DNA from 4 places in the Methylocella tundrae genome. Region 1 is predicted to be linked to each of the others. Evidence: predicted binding sites of a transcription regulator. Region 1 holds the regulator's gene; each other region holds the start of a gene.
The links. Region 1 encodes PhoB, which activates phosphate uptake and scavenging genes when phosphate is short. Its sites were predicted from a motif close to TGTCATNNANCTGTCAT; they were not measured.
Positions count from the first base shown of each region.

Region 2: a site for PhoB is predicted at 1,635-1,651, ahead of SIN04_RS08030 (UDP-2,3-diacylglucosamine diphosphatase). Genes of this name have one in related genera too.
Region 3: a site for PhoB is predicted at 2,610-2,626, ahead of SIN04_RS07820 (RNA degradosome polyphosphate kinase). Genes of this name have one in related genera too.
Region 4: a site for PhoB is predicted at 3,625-3,641, ahead of SIN04_RS07710 (Orn/Lys/Arg decarboxylase N-terminal domain-containing protein). Genes of this name have one in related genera too.

Region 1 is NZ_CP139089.1:3,735,399-3,739,842, reverse strand. Features, by position in the region: gene SIN04_RS19455 (aspartate aminotransferase family protein) at 1-982, opposite strand, end outside; gene SIN04_RS19450 (GcrA family cell cycle regulator) at 1,587-2,192, shown strand; gene phoB (phosphate regulon transcriptional regulator PhoB) at 2,471-3,232, opposite strand; gene phoU (phosphate signaling complex protein PhoU) at 3,238-3,951, opposite strand; gene pstB (phosphate ABC transporter ATP-binding protein PstB) at 3,981-4,444, opposite strand, start outside.
Region 2 is NZ_CP139089.1:1,198,518-1,202,961, reverse strand. Features, by position in the region: gene SIN04_RS08035 (glycosyltransferase family 4 protein) at 1-767, opposite strand, end outside; gene SIN04_RS08030 (UDP-2,3-diacylglucosamine diphosphatase) at 767-1,582, opposite strand; gene SIN04_RS08025 (helix-turn-helix domain-containing protein) at 1,877-2,494, shown strand; gene SIN04_RS08020 (MFS transporter) at 2,578-3,789, shown strand; gene SIN04_RS08015 (efflux RND transporter permease subunit) at 3,793-4,444, opposite strand, start outside.
Region 3 is NZ_CP139089.1:1,156,360-1,160,803, reverse strand. Features, by position in the region: gene SIN04_RS07835 (carbohydrate porin) at 1-706, shown strand, start outside; gene SIN04_RS07830 (enoyl-CoA hydratase/isomerase family protein) at 932-1,987, shown strand; gene SIN04_RS07825 (hypothetical protein) at 1,984-2,457, shown strand; gene SIN04_RS07820 (RNA degradosome polyphosphate kinase) at 2,699-4,444, shown strand, end outside.
Region 4 is NZ_CP139089.1:1,118,968-1,123,411, forward strand. Features, by position in the region: gene SIN04_RS07700 (alpha-amylase family glycosyl hydrolase) at 1-507, opposite strand, end outside; gene SIN04_RS07705 (GNAT family N-acetyltransferase) at 566-1,147, shown strand; gene SIN04_RS07710 (Orn/Lys/Arg decarboxylase N-terminal domain-containing protein) at 1,171-3,525, opposite strand; gene SIN04_RS07715 (DUF1269 domain-containing protein) at 3,833-4,390, shown strand.

The DNA of each region.
Region 1 (4,444 bases):
CCTCGCCGCGAATCTCGGCGATGACCCCGGGATGCGCATTTTGCAGGCCGACGAGGCCTCGCTTCAGCGTCGCGCCGAGCGACGCCACATCAGCAAGGAAGCCTGGCTTCAAAACGACGTCGAGAACAGCATTGCCGACGCTGGTTGCGAGCGGATTGCCGCCATAGGTCGTCCCATGCGTGCCGACGACCATGCCTTTGGCGGCCTCGCGCGTCGCGAGGAAGGCGCCAAGCGGAAATCCGCCGCCGATACCCTTGGCGACCGCCATGATGTCCGGCTTGATCCCCGAATGTTCGCAAGCGAAGAATTTGCCGGTCCGGCCGATGCCGGTCTGCACCTCATCGAGGACGAGAAGGAGGCCGTGCTCGTCGCAAAACGCGCGCAGGCCGCGTAAAAACTCGGCCGAGCCGACGCGAATGCCTGCCTCGCCCTGGATCGGCTCGACCAATATGGCGCCGGTGTGCGGACCGATGGCGGCCTTCGCCGCTTCGAGATCGCCAAACTCGACATTGTCGAAGCCCTCGAGCTTCGGGCCGAAGCCCTCCATGTACTTTGGGTTTCCGCCGGCCGAGACCGTCGCGATGGTCCGCCCGTGGAACGCGCCCTTGAAGGTGATGATGCGATATTTGTCCGGATGGCCGCAGGCCGACTGATATTTGCGCGCGGTCTTGATCGCGCCCTCGACCGCTTCAGCGCCCGAATTGGTGAAGAACACATAATCGGCGAACGTCGCCTCGGTGAGGCGCGCGGCGAGACGTTCGGCCTCAGGAATCTGAAAGAGGTTCGAGGTATGCCAAAGCTTGCCGCCCTGTTTGACCAAGGCTTCGACAAGATGGGGATGCGAATAGCCGAGCGAGGCCACCGCGATGCCGGCGCCGAAATCGAGATATCGCTCACCCGTCGTCGCGGTCAGCCAAACGCCATTTCCATGGTCGAAGGCAAGATCAGCGCGGGCATAGGTGGGAAGCAGCGACGAAGTCACGGTTTCGCTCCGGGTTACAGGCTCGAAGGTTCGATTGCGACCTTCAAAATCAAATGCCGCCCAGCGGGCGGCAAAACTGCTCCTTTTAATCTAGGCATTCCCTCCGGTCTGTCAAATCGAATGGGCGCTCACGGCGCAAGCCTTCGCGCATCCGCCGGGCCAGCCCGGCGCAAGCCGCCTCCACCACTTTTGGCGGCGCGGCGGGACGCAGAGTTCGACGCGCCTCGGATGAGGAATAAACCTGACGCGCCGCCGATCTCCGGCGCCGATGGATCAGCGCCCAATCCCGGGTTCTTCTACGCGTCCAGCGGAACATCTGTTGAAAACGTTTTGAGGACTGTCGCGAAGCTTGCGTGAGATTCAACACCTAGTGTAGCGTTCGGCATAGGAGCTACGACATGTCGTGCGGCGGGCAAGCGGCCTCGAACTTCGTTCGAGCAGTGTAAGGCCGACTGGCGCCGGTCTCAGGTCGCAGCGATGACGACGCCATTGGGAAATGCTCCCAAGATCGAACTTGTTGTTACGGATTCTTTCGATGAGCGCTCGCTTCAAATGCATTGTCAGACCTTCGAATTTCAGATCGCCTCAAATCTAGGAGACCGTGATGTCCTGGACCGATGAACGCATCGAGTTGCTGCAAAAGCTCTGGCTCCAAGGCATGAGCGCCAGCAAGATCGCGAGCGAACTCGCAAATGGACTGACCCGCAACGCCGTCATCGGCAAGGTGTACCGGCTCGGGCTTTCGGGCCGGACCAAGGCTGACGCCCCGCCCGCCACGCAACAGGCGTCGAAACCGCCCGTGCGCCCGCACGCCGGCCGGCCGGCGCCGCATCCGGCGCAAAGCCGGGGCGGGCCAACGCAGGGCGGCCACGGACACGGCGTTTCAGGCCATCTCGCGCAGGCCCAGATCTCGCCGAACACAAGCTTCATTCGCGGCAATACGGCCTTGGCCGTTCAGCCCGTGGCTTTTGCAACGCCGGCGCCCGCGCCAAACCGCGACGTCGTCGTTCCGATCGCTGAGCCGGTAACGATGCTGGAATTGCGCGAGTCCATGTGCAGGTGGCCGATCGGCGATCCGACACAGGCGGACTTTCGCTTTTGCGGCGCGCGCAAGACGCCGGGCGAAGGCCCCTATTGCGGATGCCACGCCGCTATCGCCTATCAGCCGCAGCAGGATCGACGCCGCCAGCGCCCGCAGAAGTCAAGCTGAAGGCGCAGCGCTCCGCTGGTTTTAAGCGCAAGGCCACCTGCGGCTCCGCGCGCCCCGTCGCGGCGCAGCCGGTCTTTTGCACGCCGATAATCTGGCTTTGCCCGCAGGAGCGGCGAGGCCCATCCTCCGCCGATCGCAGTCCAATGTGAAAAAGAGCCCGTTCCGCCAGCTTGCCTTTTGGCCAGCTCCCGGCGCTTCTTTTTGGCGATCATGCGCGCTGCAACCGCCGCATGATCTTGTCTGAAAACCGAAAAACCGGCGCGCGTTCCAGATCGTGGCTATGCCTTGCTGAACGTCTCATCGAAGGAATAGCCGGCTCCCCGCACGGTGCGGATCGGATCCCTTTCACCCGTGTTCGACAGAGCTTTACGCAAACGCCCGACATGCACGTCGACCGTGCGCTCGTCGATTTCCGCCGAAAGGCCCCAGACGCTATCCAGCAATTGCGCGCGCGAAAAAACCCGGCCGGGCTTTTCCATCAAATGTTCAAGCAGGCGAAACTCCGTCGGTCCGAGGTGGACGTCGCGCGAGCCGCGATGAACGCGCCAGTTCTGCCGATCGAGTTCAAGATCCCCCGCCGAAAGGACGCCGGCGACGCGGTCCGGCCGCGCCCGCCGCAGCAGAGCGCGAACGCGCGCCATGAGTTCGGGCACTGAAAACGGCTTGACCACATAGTCGTCGGCGCCGATCGAAAGGCCGCGCACGCGCTCGCTTTCCTCGCCGCGCGCCGTCAGCATGATGACCGGAAGCGTGCGGGTGACCTCGCGCGCGCGAAGCCGGCGGCAGATCTCGAGGCCGGAGACGCCTGGCAGCATCCAGTCGAGAATGATGAGATCGGGGATGACTTCACTCAGCCTGATTTCGGCCTCGTCGCCGCGCTCGACGCGATCGACGACAAAACCCTCCGCCTCGAGGTTGTAGGCGAGGAGCAGGCTCAAAGCGGCTTCGTCCTCGACAACGAGAATGCGGGGAGCTGGCGTCGCGGAGAGGCCGCGTCCCGCGCCGGTCCGGGTTTCAACGGAAGTCTGAATTTCGCTCATGGATTTCAACCCGCTGCGGTCGGCAATTCGGAAAGAACACTGCGGCCCTTCGGACGATCGGCCGGCATGGTTTCGCCGGTCACGAGATAGACCACCGTCTCGGCGATATTGGTGGCGTGATCGCCTATGCGCTCGATGTTTTTTGAACAGAACAAAAGATGCGCGCAGAATGAAATATTGCGCGGATCCTCCATCATGAAGGTCAGCAGGTCGCGAAAGACCGAGTCTTCAAGAGAGTCGAGATCGGCGTCATAGGTCCAGACTTCGCGCGCGCGCGCGGCGTCGCGCTGCGAATAGGCGTCGAGCACGTCCTTCAACAGGATCGCGGCGGAATCGTGCATCGACTTGAGGCCGACGATGGCGCGCGGAATACGCACGTCGGCGGCGACCTTGATGGCGCGTTTGGCGATATTCTTGGCGAGATCGCCAACGCGTTCGAGATCGTTCGATATTCTGATGGTCGCGATGATCTCGCGCAGGTCAACGGCGAGAGGCTGGCGCCGCGCGATCGTTAAGATCGCCTGCTCCTCGATCTCGCGTTGCAGCGTGTCGAGGCGCGGATCGCTGGCGATTGTCGCATGCGCAAGCTGCGTGTCGAAATCGGCGAGGGCGTCCATCGCGTCGGACAGCATTTTTTCAGCGATACCGCCCATTTCCGCGATCTTTTGGCCGAGGCCCTCAAGTTCCGCGTCGTAAGCTCTCACAATATGATCGGACATGTCGTGTTCCTCGAAGCCCTGGCGAGCAATCAGCCGAACCGGCCGGTGATATAGTTCTGCGTCTGCTTTTTCTCGGGCGAGGTAAACACGTGCGATGTCACCCCGAATTCAATAAGCTCGCCAAGATACATGAAGGCCGTGTAGTCAGAGCAGCGCGCCGCCTGCTGCATATTATGCGTGACGATCGCAAGAGTGTAGTTTTCCTTCAGCTCGTCCATCAGCTCCTCGATCTTGGCCGTCGAAATTGGATCGAGAGCCGAGCAAGGCTCGTCCAGGAGGATCACTTCTGGATGAATGGCGACGGTGCGGGCGATGCAGAGCCGCTGCTGCTGGCCGCCGGAGAGCGACAGGCCCGAGGCCTTCAGCTTATCCTTGACCTCCGTCCAGATCGCGGCGCCTTTCAAGGCCGCCTCAACCCTGCCGTCGAGCTCGGATTTGCTGACTTTCTCATAGAGCTTGATGCCGAAAGCGATGTTGTCATAGATCGACATCG
Region 2 (4,444 bases), 1.4 Mb from region 1:
CCGAAGGTGTCCGTGCGGCTCGGAAACACGAAAACATCCGATGACGCATAATGGACGGCGAGGGCGTCGCTGGTCTTCGCCCCAACGAAATGGGCGTCGGGATAGGCGCTCTCCAGGGCCCGGCGCGAGGGACCGTCGCCGACGATGACTTTCGATCCGGGCAGATCGAGCGCAAGAAAGCTCTCGACGTTCTTCTCCGGCGCGAGGCGCCCGGCATAGAGGAAGATCGGGCGCGGCAGATCCAGCTTCAAAGCTTTGGCCGGGGTGAACTGGCTATGATCGACGCCGCGCGACCAATGCATGAGACGCTCAAAGCCGCGGCTTTGGAGGTCGCTGGCGATCGAGGCGGTCGATACCATGACGCCCGAGCCGGCGTTATGGAAGCGGCGCAGCACAGCATAGGTGATCGCCTCCGGAAGACGCGTGCGGGCGGCGATGTATTCGGGAAAACGGGTATGATAGCTCGTCGTGAAGGGGCGATTGCCTTGCAGGCAGTAGCGCCGTGCGGCATATCCGACAGGGCCTTCGGTCGCAATATGAATGTGGTCGATCGGCGCGCCGTCGAGCCTTTTGCGGATCGCCCTCGCGCTCGCAAAAGCGAGCTTGATCTCGCTATAGGTCGGCAGTGGGATCGAGGCAAACCCTTGCGGCGTCAAGAATTCGATTTCCGCGCCGAATTCGCGCAGCGCCTTCGCCACCGATTCGAGCGAGCGTACGACGCCGTTGACCTGTGGCTTCCAGGCGTCGGTTGCAATCAGAATGCGCATCAGGCGACTGCCTTGGGAGCGGTTCGCGGCGGGGCGGAGGCCGCGGCCGCGTTTCGCTCCTCGGCCGTGCTCTGCCAGCGCAAGATCTCGAGGCGTCCGTCCGCGTGTTCCGCAATGGCGGTGCAGGACTCCACGAAATCACCCGTATTGACATACATGATTCCGTCCATCTCGCGGATTGCGGCATGATGAATATGCCCACAAACCACGCCGTCAGCTTGATGGCGCCGCGCCGCGTCGGTCAAGGCAAGCTCGAAAGCGCCGATGAAGTTCACCGCGTTTTTCACCTTAAACTTGGCCCAGGCTGACAGCGACCAGTAGGAAAAGCCAAGCGATCGCCGGGCTTTGTTGAGCCATAGATTGGCCCAGAGCGCGAAGTCATAAGCCCAATCGCCGAGAAGCGCCAGCCAGCGGGCGTGTTTGACGACGACGTCGAACTGGTCGCCGTGGATGATCAGCAGGCGCTTGCCGTCGGCTGTGACATGAAAGGCGTGATCGATGACCTCCACCCCGCCGAGGAAGATGCCGAGGAAATCGCGCGCGAATTCGTCATGATTGCCGGGCACGTAGACCATTTTGACGCCTTTGCGGACCTGACGCAAAAGCTTTTGTACGACGTCATTATGCGTCTGCGGCCAGTACCAGCCGCTTTTCAGCCGCCATCCGTCGATGACGTCGCCGACAAGAAAAACCGTTTCCGCTTCATTGTATTTCAGGAAGTCGAGGAGCAGATCAGCCTGGCATCCGCGCGTGCCGAGGTGAATATCGGAAAGGAACAGCGTGCGATAATGGTTCGGCTCTCGTTCGTGGTCCACCGGCGCGCTCTGGGCTATTCGATGTGGCGTTATCGACAAAGAGCAGATTCTCATAACTTTTGCATGACGGCGCGCCTCAATGAATAACGAGGCTGCTTGCGTGACGAACAAAATCGTTCGATATTCCAAACGGAATTGGCTCTTTTGCCTGACGCGAGGCCGCCGCTGCTCTTGGCGCGCGTTTGCACGGGCGCCTGACGGAGCCGCGCATTCCGCGCGCCGACTGAGGAGTTTGACCTCACCAAATCCCTCAGGATCGGCCCCGCGTCAACGAACCGGATGAGCGAACTGCATATGGGCGTAGAAGGGCGCGACAAGGTCAAGGTTTTGGAGGCGGGCGCGCTCGCCTTGTCGGGCCAGCTCGGCAAAACGGTGCAGAGGCTCCGCAAAGCCTATAATCTGTCGCTGTCCGAGCTTTCCGAACAGTCGGGCGTCGCAAAATCCATCATCAGTCAGATCGAACGCAACGAGACCAATCCCACCCTCGCCACCATCTGGCGGCTGTCGCAGGCGCTCGATGTGTCGATCGAGCGCGTTCTGCAGGCAGCGGACGACGAACCCTTCCTTGAGAAATCCTCGCGCGGGGATACGCCGATCCTCGTCTCCGACGATGGCAAGTGCCGCCTGTCCATCATTGGCTGGATCAAGACCGTTGAATGGCTGCAATGGTATGAGTTTTCGGCCGATCCCGGCGGCGTGCTCGAGTCGGAGGCGCATCAGCGCGGATCCGTTGAAAGCCTTTCGATCAGCGAGGGCGAACTCGAAGTGGAGGTTTCCGGCGCGATCGAGCGTGCGAAGGCGGGCGAAACACTCCGATATCGCTGCGATCGCCCGCATATCATCCGTAACGTTTCCGCCAGGCCCGCGAACGCCATGATGGTCTGCATTTTGAAGGCTGCGGCGATGGAATGAGGCTTTGCCTCTTCCTCATCCGCAGCGTTCATTGCGCGCGGGACAAAGACCCTGGACGATTCAAAGTTGCGGCGGACTGACATTTGACACCGGCCAAACACGGAGAGCTGCCCGGCGAAAGCCGCGACCAGACCGCGGTTCAGCTCTCGATCATCGCCGCTCTGCTGTTTCTGCCGCTCGGACTTCATCTGCCTTATTTTCCGGTTTGGCTTTCCGCGCGCGGCCTCAGCGATGCGGAGATCGCGGCGGCGCTGGCGACGCCGATGGTTTTGCGCGTCATCGCAACACCTCTCATCGCTGCTTTTGCGGACAGGCGCGGCATCGGCGTCGCGCTCGCCGCCTGCGCCGTCAGTCTGTTCGCGGGCTATTGCGGGCTCCGCTTCGCCACGGGCTTTGGGCCAATTTTCATCGGCGCGCTGATCGTCGCGGTGGCGATGGGTTCGCTGCCGGCCCTCGCCGACGCCCTGACTCTCACGGAGATCCGGCGCGCCGAGGTATCCGCGCGGGCGCCCATCGCCTACGGCCATATTCGGGTCTGGACCTCGATCGGCGTCCTCGCCATGATGCTTTCGTCGGGCCGGATCGTCGAGGCCTTTCCAGGCGATCGCATCATCGTCGCGCTTGCCGGGCTTTCGTTGTTTTCGGTCGGCGTCGCCGTGTTCGCCGCTCTCAGGATGAACCCGACGCATGTTTATGCGCCGGGCGAGGGCGGACGCCTGACGGCTGACGGCGCGCGTCTGCGCCTCGCCATCGTCGGCATCGCGGCGGCGGCCCTGATCCAGTCGAGCCATGCGGAGGTCTATTCATTCGCGACCATCCATTGGCGTGAATCCGGGCTCTCGCCGGATCTCATCAGCGCCGCCTGGGCCATGGGCGTCGCGTCCGAAAGCATTCTCTTCGTCATTGCCGCGCGCTACTTCAAGAGCGACCGCAGCGCCATCACTTTTCTTCTCATTGGCGCGGGCGGAGCGGTGTTGCGCTGGACCGCCATGAGCTTCGATCCGGGGCCTGGCCTCGTCATCGCCCTGCAGGCGATGCATGGGCTGAGCTTTGGCGCGACGACCTGCGGCAGCGTGCTGCTGCTCGGGAGCCTTGCATCCTCATCACACCGCGCGCGGATGCAGGGTTGGCTCGCCGCGGCCTCCTCGCTCAGTCTTGCCGCCGCGACCTTCGCCTGCGGGCGGCTGACGGGCCTTTTCGGCGAGAGAGCCTATCTCGCCATGGCTGCCCTCGCCGGCGCCGGCGGCGTCGCCGCTCTCCTCGCCGGATGGCTGAAGCAACGGTTGCCGGAGTGAGCGCTATTCGGCCGCCGAACGGTCGGCGATGCTCTGATGCCGGGCAAACAGGTCATAGTCCGTGTCGGACCTATCTTTTTTGTGTTTCTGATGATCCCGCGCGATCAGCGTATAGACCGCGGGCGTCACGAACAGGGTAAAGAGCGTGCCGATGCTCATGCCGGAGGCGATGACGACGCCGATTGCGAAACGGCTGCGCGCGCCTGCGCCCTCGGCGACGATGAGCGGAATCATGCCGACCACCATCGCCGCCGTGGTCATGAGAATCGGACGCAGCCGCACGGCGGCGGCGTGTTCGATCGCCTCCCTGCGGCTCATGCCTTCTTCCTGCTGCATCCGGTTGGCGAATTCGACCATCAGGATGCCATGCTTGGAGATGAGGCCGATGAGCGTGACGAGGCCGATCTGCGAATAGATATTCATGCTTGCGGCGCCGACGACGCCGAGGATGTTCAGGGGCAGCAGCGCGCCGAACATCGACGTCGGCAGGGCGATCAGGATAATCAGCGGATCGCGGAAGCTTTCGAACTGGGCCGCCAGAACGAGGAAAATGACGACGATCGCAAAGACGAAAGTCCACAGCAGTGTGTTGCCTTCCTGGACATATTGCCGGCTCTCGCCCTGATAGTCGACGGTGAAGCCGGCGGGCAGAAAC
Region 3 (4,444 bases), 1.3 Mb from region 1:
CGGCATTACCGGAAGACCGGCGGAGTTCGACCACTTTGGCGCCAATTTTCGCCTGCGCGACGTTCCTTTCCTGATTGGCGAGGCGCAATATGCCTATAATCAGGACAAGGATTCTGACGGATTGGCCGGAAAGGTGAAATTCGGCGGCTGGTATCAATTCGGCAGGCTCGATGACGAGCGTTTTGGAACAGACGGCCTCTCGCTGGCGGACCCGCGCAGCAATGGCCAGGCTATGAAGCGCACCGGCGATTTTGGCGTTTATGGCGCGATCGACCAGATGTTCTGGCGGCTGCCGGGCGATGATCCGAAAGCGGGCATCGGCGGTTTTGCGCGCGTCACGGGTTCGCCCAGCGATCGCAATCTCATGGATTTTTATGCCGACGCGGGCGTCGATTTCATCGGGCTTTGGAGCCAGCGTCCTTGTGACCTGTTCGGCGTGTCGGTCGCCTATTCTGAACTCTCTCCATCGGTTCATGCGCTCGATCTTGACGCAGCCGCCTATGCCGGAACGCCGCGGGCGTCGCGCAATTATGAGTTGCTGCTTGAAGCGACCTATCAGGCACAGATCGTCCCCGGGTGGACGGTTCAACCCGACTTTGAATATGTCTTTCATCCGGGCGGAGGCGCCGTCAATCCGCTGAACCCGATGAGCGGACGCATTCCCGACGCGGCGGTGTTTGGCGTTCGTACCACGGTGCAATTCTAGAGCATTTTCAGCAAAAAGGCGGACACCGGTTTTGCGTCAGAAAATGTCATAACCTCTTGAAATGGTGGCGGTTTCGAAACGGCTGAGTGATGTCGCTCAACCTGAAACCGCTTGGAGAATTTCGGGGAGGCGCGCGGTTTTTCCAGACGCGGGTCCGCGGCGGCGGGCGCCGAGGACGTTGACGGAGCCGCCGCTCCAGGGCTAAGCCTCCGGCGAGGACAGTTAATGAGTGAGGCAAAAGTCATCATCGAGACGCTCGGCCGCTGCGGCGTGATTACGCTCAATCGCCCCGCCGCGTTGAATTCGCTCGATCTCGATATGGCCCGGGCGATCCACGAGGCTCTCGACCGATGGGAAAACGACGCGGCTGCCGCTAGCGTCCTTATCAGGGGCGCCGGAGGCCGGGCCTTTTGCGCCGGCGCTGACATTCGCGCCCTTTACCAATTGGGCAAGGCCGGGCGCGCAGCCGAACAGCTGGCTTTCTTTCGCGAGGAATACAGCCTCAACCGGCGGATCAAAAATTACCCCAAGCCTTACGTCGCCCTGATGGATGGCGTCGTGATGGGCGGCGGCGCCGGCCTTTCCGTGCACGGCTCGCATCGCGTCGCCGGCGACGCTCTCGATTTCGCCATGCCGGAGGTCGGCATCGGCTTTTTCCCGGACGTCGGCGCGACTTATTTCCTGCCGCGTTTGCCCGGCCGGACCGGGGCTTATCTCGCGCTCACCGGCGCGCGCATCGGCTGCGCGGAGGCTACCGCCCTGGGGCTCGCCTCCGCCTACGTCCCTTCCGCGCGCCATGACGCTCTGACCCGAAGGCTGATCGAGGGCGAGGACGCCGCAGCGGCGATCGCCGCCGAAAGCAAGCCGGCGCCGCCTTCGACCCTGTCCGGACAGCGGCCTTTCATCGACGCATGTTTCAGCGCGGCGACCGTCGCGGAGGTCGTCGCCAAAGCCGGCGCGGACGGCTCCGCCTTCGCGGACAAGACCCTCGCCGCGCTCTTGCTGAAATCGCCGACCAGCCTCGCCATCGCCCTGCGCCAGATGCAAATTGGCGCCGACCTTGGCCTCGAGGAGGCGTTGCGCATTGAATTTCGCATCGTCGCGCGGATATTGCAGAGCAATGACTACTATGAAGGCGTTCGTGCGACGATTATCGAGAAGGATCATCGTCCGCGTTGGAGCCCGGCGGCCATCGACGCGGTGAGCAAGGCCGACATCAACGCCTATTTCGCGGCTCTGCCGGATGATCTCGCCTTTTGTACCCCGGTGGCACGGCGATGAAAGCTTTGCGGGGCTCTGACGGGACCGTCGAACGCCCGGACTCAGGCGCTGCGATCCGGCTCGGCGAAGCCAGCGAAACCGGCGAGGAGTCGCCCTGGGGCGTGATCCTTGTCATTTTTATGCGCCTATTGGCCGCGTTATGGGTGTTGCAGGGGCTGATCCAATGGAGCGCCGTCCTGGTTCCGAGCGAACCTTTCCTCGACGCGGCGGCGCCGGTCGCGAGCGCGGCGGTGATATTCTTTGCCGTGCTTGATCTCGTCGCCGCGGTCGGCCTCTGGCTCGCGACCCCTTGGGGCGGCGTGCTCTGGCTATTCAGCGCGGTCGCGCAAATCTTCGCCGCGGCAATGATTCCGCCCTTTTTCGGCAAAGTCTGGATTGGCGTCAACGCCGTTCTAATCGTCGCCTATTTTGTGCTGACGTGGCAGGCGAGCCATCCGGGCGCTCATGCGGCGCGGCGCAAGCGGCGCTGACGCCAGGGCTTGCGCCTTTACAACATATGCGTCAGCGATCAAGCTGCCGCAGGATCCGCCGCTTCCAACCGCGGAGGGCCGGGCGGATTCAATCGGCCCGCTCTTTGCAATCCATGCGGACGGCCGGAGATGGCGCGCGGAACCTCGCGTTCAGTCATGTGGGCGTCATCAGGGTTGATCACATTCCAGCGACTTTCACCGGGAGACCATGGCAGTGACTTCGCAGGCGCAAGAACCGAAGATGTCGGAAGTCAAACGGATCGGCGATGCGAAGCGCGCCGCCAAAGCCAATCTCGAAGGGAATGAGGCTTCGGCTCAGGGCGAGAGCGCCGTCAAGGACAATGGGAATGCCGAGACGCTCGCGGCGAGCGACGAATTCCTCGCCAGCGTCGAAGAAATCGCCGTCGAGCCCGATTTCGCCAGCGCGGCTGCGGTGGCGGACGAGGCGGGGCCCGCGCCGCTCTCAGACCGCGCAGTCCGCGAGGCGCCCCTGGACGATCTCCGCCAATCGCCGCACCGCTTCATCAATCGTGAGCTGTCCTGGCTCGAATTCAACAGGCGCGTTTTGCAGGAAGCCTCCAACCGCAATCATCCGCTCCTCGAACAGGTGCGCTTCCTTTCGATTTCGGCGACGAATCTCGATGAGTTCTTCATGGTTCGCGTCGCCGGCCTGCGCGGACAGATGCGCGCCGGCGTGACGACGCCGTCAGAGGATGGGCTGGCCCCGACGCAGCAACTCGCCAGAATTCGCGAACGCGTCGGACTGTTGACTGTCGAGCAGCAGCGCCGCTGGCGGGAGCTCCGCCAGGAACTGATCGGCGCCGGCATCACTCTGCTCGATCCGCCGGACCTTGACGCCGCCGACAAGGATTGGCTCGAGCAATATTTCCTGACCCATATCTTCCCGGTTTTGACGCCGCTCGCAATCGATCCCGCGCATCCATTTCCATTCATTCCGAATTTTGGCTTCACCATCGCCCTCGAGCTCATCGGCCCGGTCGATCGAAAGACGTCGAAGGCGCTGATCCGGCTGCCGGCGAAGATCCAGCGTTTCGTTCGCCTGCCCGAGCAGGGGGACGAAAAGCGCCAGCGTTTCGTCGCGCTCGAAAACGTCATCAGCATGTTCACGCATAATCTCTTCCCAGGCTATCGCGTGCGCGGGCTCGGCCTTTTCAGGGTTATTCGCGACAGCGATCTCGAAGTCGAGGAGGAGGCGGAAGATCTGGTTCTCCTGTTTGAAAGCGCGCTGAAGCGCCGCCGCCTCGGTTCGGTGATCAGGCTCGAATTCGACAGCCAGATGCCGGAAGAGCTCAGCAGCTTTGTCGCGGAGGAGCTTGATGTTCCTCCCGAGGAGATTTTCGTTCTCGACGGCATGTTGGCCTTGAACGAGTTGTCCGAGATCGTCAGCCTCGATCGGCCGGAGCTCAAGTTCAAGCCTTACAATCCGCGCTTCCCGGAACGTCTGCGCGATAATGGCGGCGACTGCTTCGTCACCATCAAGCAGAAGGACCTCGTCGTTCACCACCCTTATGAATCATTCGACGTCGTCGTCCAGTTCCTCAATCAGGCGGCGACGGATGCGAATGTCATTGCAATCAAGCAGACCCTTTACCGCACCTCTTCCGATAGCCCGATCGTTCGCGCCCTCATCGACGCGGCGGAGGCCGGCAAGTCGGTGACCGCCCTTGTCGAACTCAAGGCGCGTTTTGACGAGGCCGCCAACATCCGCTGGGCGCGCGATCTCGAACGCGCCGGCGTGCAGGTCGTGTTCGGCTTCATCGAGCTGAAGACGCACGCCAAATTATCGATGGTGGTGCGCCGCGAGGGCGGCGCGCTGACGACCTATTGTCATGTCGGCACCGGCAATTACCACCCCGTGACGGCGAAGATTTACACCGATATTTCCTTCTTCACCGCCGACCCTGCGATCGGCAGGGATGTGTCGCGCATCTTCAACTACATCACCGGTTATGCCGAGCCGGAGGGC
Region 4 (4,444 bases), 1.3 Mb from region 1:
CTGGCCGCGCGCTTCATCGAAGGTCCAGGCGGAACCGCCGAAATTGCTGATCCAGTTGTTGGGAGGACCGCCCCCCGGCGCACCGTCGCGCCAGATGTACCAATCTGTCTTGGGCCCCTGCCCTGACCTGCTCTCCTTGAACCAGGGATGTTCGATCGAGCTATGGTTCGGCACGAAATCAAGGATGACTTTCAGCCCGCGCGCATGGGCGTCGGCGACCAGAGCGTCGAAGCTTTCGAGCGATCCGAAGATGGCGTCGACCCCGCAATAATCGGAGACGTCGTAGCCGAAATCATACATCGGAGACGGATAGAAAGGCGAAACCCAGATCGCGTCGACGCCAAGCCAGACAAGATAATCGAGCCGCCGTCTGATCCCTTCGAGATCGCCGACGCCGTCGCCATTCGAGTCCTGAAAGGAACGTGGATAGATTTGATAGATCACGCCGTCGCGCCACCAGGCTCCGGGCGTCGAAGGATTCCGGGGCGAGGTCGAAGCAGCCGTCATAAAATCTTCATCTCTCAATGTTCGATAGGCGGGCAATCTTACGCCGGACGTTTTGCCCATGCTCGACCAGCCGCTTCCTGTCATCGTGCGCCCATCGACCGAGCAGGACGTTCCCTTCATGGTCGACATTTATGCCTATCATATCCAGAACGGCCTCGGCGATTACAATGCCGAGCCTTTGCATCCGGACGACATCAAGCGCCGGCGCAAGGCGATGTTGAAACGCCGTCTTCCCCACATCGTCGCCGAACTCGGCGGGGTCGTCATCGGCTACGCTTACGCCGTTCCATTTCTGAAGCGTCCGGCCTATCGCTACGCCGTCAAGCACTCGATCTATGTGCATAAAGATCACCTTAATTCCGGCGTCGGCCGCAAATTGCTGCCGGCTTTGATCGAGGCCTGCGCCGGCGCTGGCTACCGCCAGATGATCTGTTACGTCGACAGCGCCAACGCGCCCTCGCTGCGTCTGCACGAGGCGGCGGGCTTCGAGCGCGCCGGCCTTTTGAAATCGGTCGGCTTCAAATTCGGACGATGGACCGACACGGTCCTCCTGCAGCGACCTCTCGGATCTGGAAACACCTCGCTTCCGGGCAAGCTCGAAAACGTCTCGGACGAAGGCGGCGCGCAGACGATGCATTGAAATCGGAGCGCCGCCAACGAGAGCTATTCCCGCGCCACATAGGTATAAAACCGGATCGAGCCGTCCGGCTCGATCTCGCGATAGAGCCCTTGAATCTCGGCTTCAAATCCGGGAAAGAGATTGGCGCTTCGCTCGAACATTTTGAGATAGTCGAGCATGGGCGCCGCGCGATCTCCGATGCGCTCGCCGGGGACGATCGTCGCGATGCCGGGCGGATAGACGACAAACAGCGTCGTCGCTATGCGTCCCGCAAGCTGGTCGAGCGGCAAATAATCCACCTTGTTGCGAACCATCTGGCGCACCGCATCGTGCGGAGCCATCGCCATTTCCGGCAAGTGCTCCGGCATGAACTGGGCTCGCTGCAGTTTGCTGACGCCGCAGCTTCGATAGAACGCATGCATCTCGCCGCACAGGTCGCGCAGCCGCAGGCCTGCGTAGCGTAAAGGCCGCGCCCTGACGAATTCCGGGATGACATCGACGAGCCGCGCATTGTCGTCATGCAGTTTCTTGAAAGCGACAAGCGCGCTGAGGAGTGTCCAGGCCTTGCTGGATTCAACGCCGGGCGTCAGCAGAAAGAGCAGCGAGTTGAGATCATTCTTTTCGGGGACGATGCGATTTTCCCGCAGATATTGCGCGACGACGGGAGCCGGAACGCCATGATCCTCGTAAGCGCCCGTCGCCCGATCGAAGCCCGGCGTAAGAAGCGTCAGCTTGTTTGGGTCGGTGATCGCAAATCCTTCCGCGACATGCGTAAACCCGTGCCATCGCGCGCCGGGGCTGAACTCCCAATAGCGCGCATTTGAGGTCAGCTCGTCCGTGGGTATGTCTTCCCACGCAACCTCGCGCGGCCCCTCGCTTGCGCTTTCCGGCAGGCTGACCCGATCGGGGACAAAGGGGTCGAAGAACCATTTGCGCGCGGGATTCTTCTCTTTTTCCTCGAACTCACGCCGGACCGCGCGGATCTTCTTGCGCAGTTCGACGCCAAGCCGGATGGTGTCGTCCCAAAGGACTTCGCCCGAGCGGCCCTTCATCATCTGCGCGCCGACGTCGAGCGAGGCGAACAAAGGATAGAACGGAGAGGTCGAGGCGTAGAGCAGAAAAGATTCATTGAAGCGGCGATGGCCGACATAGCGGTCCTGGCCCTTGAGATGGCTGTCCTTCACATGGATTTGCGAGGCCTGCGAGAAGCTCGCAAGCTGTTTGTGCGTCGACTGGGTGGCGATGAGCCCCGGCGCGTCGGGACCGAGGCCGCGCAGATCCATCGCGAAGCGGCCGGCGTACAAAGGATGGAATTTCATGAATCCCGCCCATGCCTCGTCGAACAGGATATAGTCGCAAAGATGTCCTATTTTTTCGAAGATCGTGTTGGCGTTGTAGATCGTGCCGTCATAGGTGCATTGCTCGATCACGGCGACGCGGAACGGCCGGTCCCTGCGCCAAGCCTCGCTATCCGTGACGAGCGGATTATTGCGGATTTTTTCTCGGATGCGGGTCTCGTCCAGGGCCTCTGGATAGATCGGCCCGATGAGGCCATAAGCGTTGCGATCGGTCTCAAGATAGATCGGAACGCCGCCCGAAATGGTCAGCGCGCCGTGATGCGCGGCCTTATGATTGTTGCGGTCGAAAAGCACGAGATCGCCCTCGGTCACGAGGGCCGATAGCGCAATCTTGTTCGACGACGACGTGCCGTTCAAAACGAAATAGGTTTTCTCCGCGCCGAAGATAGCGGCGGCTTCTTTCTGCGCGCGAAGAGCCGGTCCTTCGTGAGTCAAGAGATCGCCAAGTTCGAGGACCGAATTGTCGAGATCGTCGCGAAAGATCGCCTCGCCAAGATGTTCGACAAAGATGCGCCCGATCGGGCTGCGGCTATAGAAAATCCCGCCATTGTGGCCGGGACAGGTCCACAGTTGATTGCCTTCTTCGGAATAGTCGACGAGGGCGCCGAAGAAGGGCGTCTTCAGCGTGTCCGCATATTGCTTGAGACGGCTGACAAGATTTTTGGCGATGAATTCAGGCGTCTCCTCGGCAAGAAACACATAGCCGTCGATATAATCCAGCACCTCGACTGGTATGTCTTCAAACTGTTTGCGGCGCACAAGCATGACGATCGGCATTTCAAGGCCCCGGCGGCGCATGAGATTGATCAGCGCGGCGGTCTTGCCTTCGACGCCTTTCTTGCCCCAGTCGATCACCATGCAGCCGATCGCGGCGTCGGTCTGCACGGCTATTTCGGCGTCCTCCATCCGCCTTGCGCGGACGACCTCGATGCCATGCTGTTCAATCGCGGTGATGATCTGTTGCAGCCGCAGCCCTTCGAGGTCTCTTTCGTCGAAAGCGGGAGCGCAGACAAGGAAGGTGAACCGTCTGAAGAAATCCATGACAAAGCTCCGGCAACGGCCGCGTCGGAATCATAGGACGCGGCGCGCATTCATAGCAGAGGCCGCGCAGGCGCGCGCCGTTAAAAACGCGGTGAAAAACGTCGTGAAAACGTCATTCTTGATCACCCCAATGCTGCCGATCGCGGCAAAATTCCAGCCTCGCGCCGATAAGCGTGTTGAACATTAAGGGATTGGCGTTAGTCTATCGGCCAATTGGCGGGCAGCGGGGGTTCATTTCGCCAGCCGTCGCCTCTGGCGAAACAGCACTTACAGCCAAACTCTTTGATAAACACTGGAGCACGCGCCAATGAATGATCTCCTCGTGATCGCTTTCTCTTCGGAGCAGAAGGCGGAAGAAGTGCGTCAAAAACTATTCGAGTTGCAGAAAGAATATCTGATCGAGCTTGGCGACGCCGTCGTCGCGGTCAAGCATGAAGATGGCAAGATCAAGCTCAACCAGATCATCAACACCACCGCCGCCGGCGCCCTTTCGGGAACATTTTGGGGGCTTCTGGTCGGAACGCTGTTCGCCCTGCCGCTGGTTGGCGCGGCGATCGGAGCCGCCTCGGGCGCGCTTGGCGGATCGCTGGCCGATTTCGGCATCAATGATGATTTCATGAGGGAAGTCGCGGAAGCAGTGCCCCCGGGCGGCGCCGCTTTGTTCGTTCTGGTCAAGAAAATGACGACCGACAAGGTTCTGGCCGACCTTCAGGGCGTCGGCGGAACGGTTCTGCGCACATCCTTCGACAGGTCAAAGGAAGACGCCATCCGGGCGGCGCTGGCTGGGAGGCCGGCTCCGGCGCCGGTTCAAACGCCGCCCGGCGACGATCAGCCTCCTTCGGCGACCGCCCCGGTGACCGCCTGACGCCGCCCCCTGCGAGCGATCGTTAGCTTTACCATATCAGCGCTGGCTCAACGC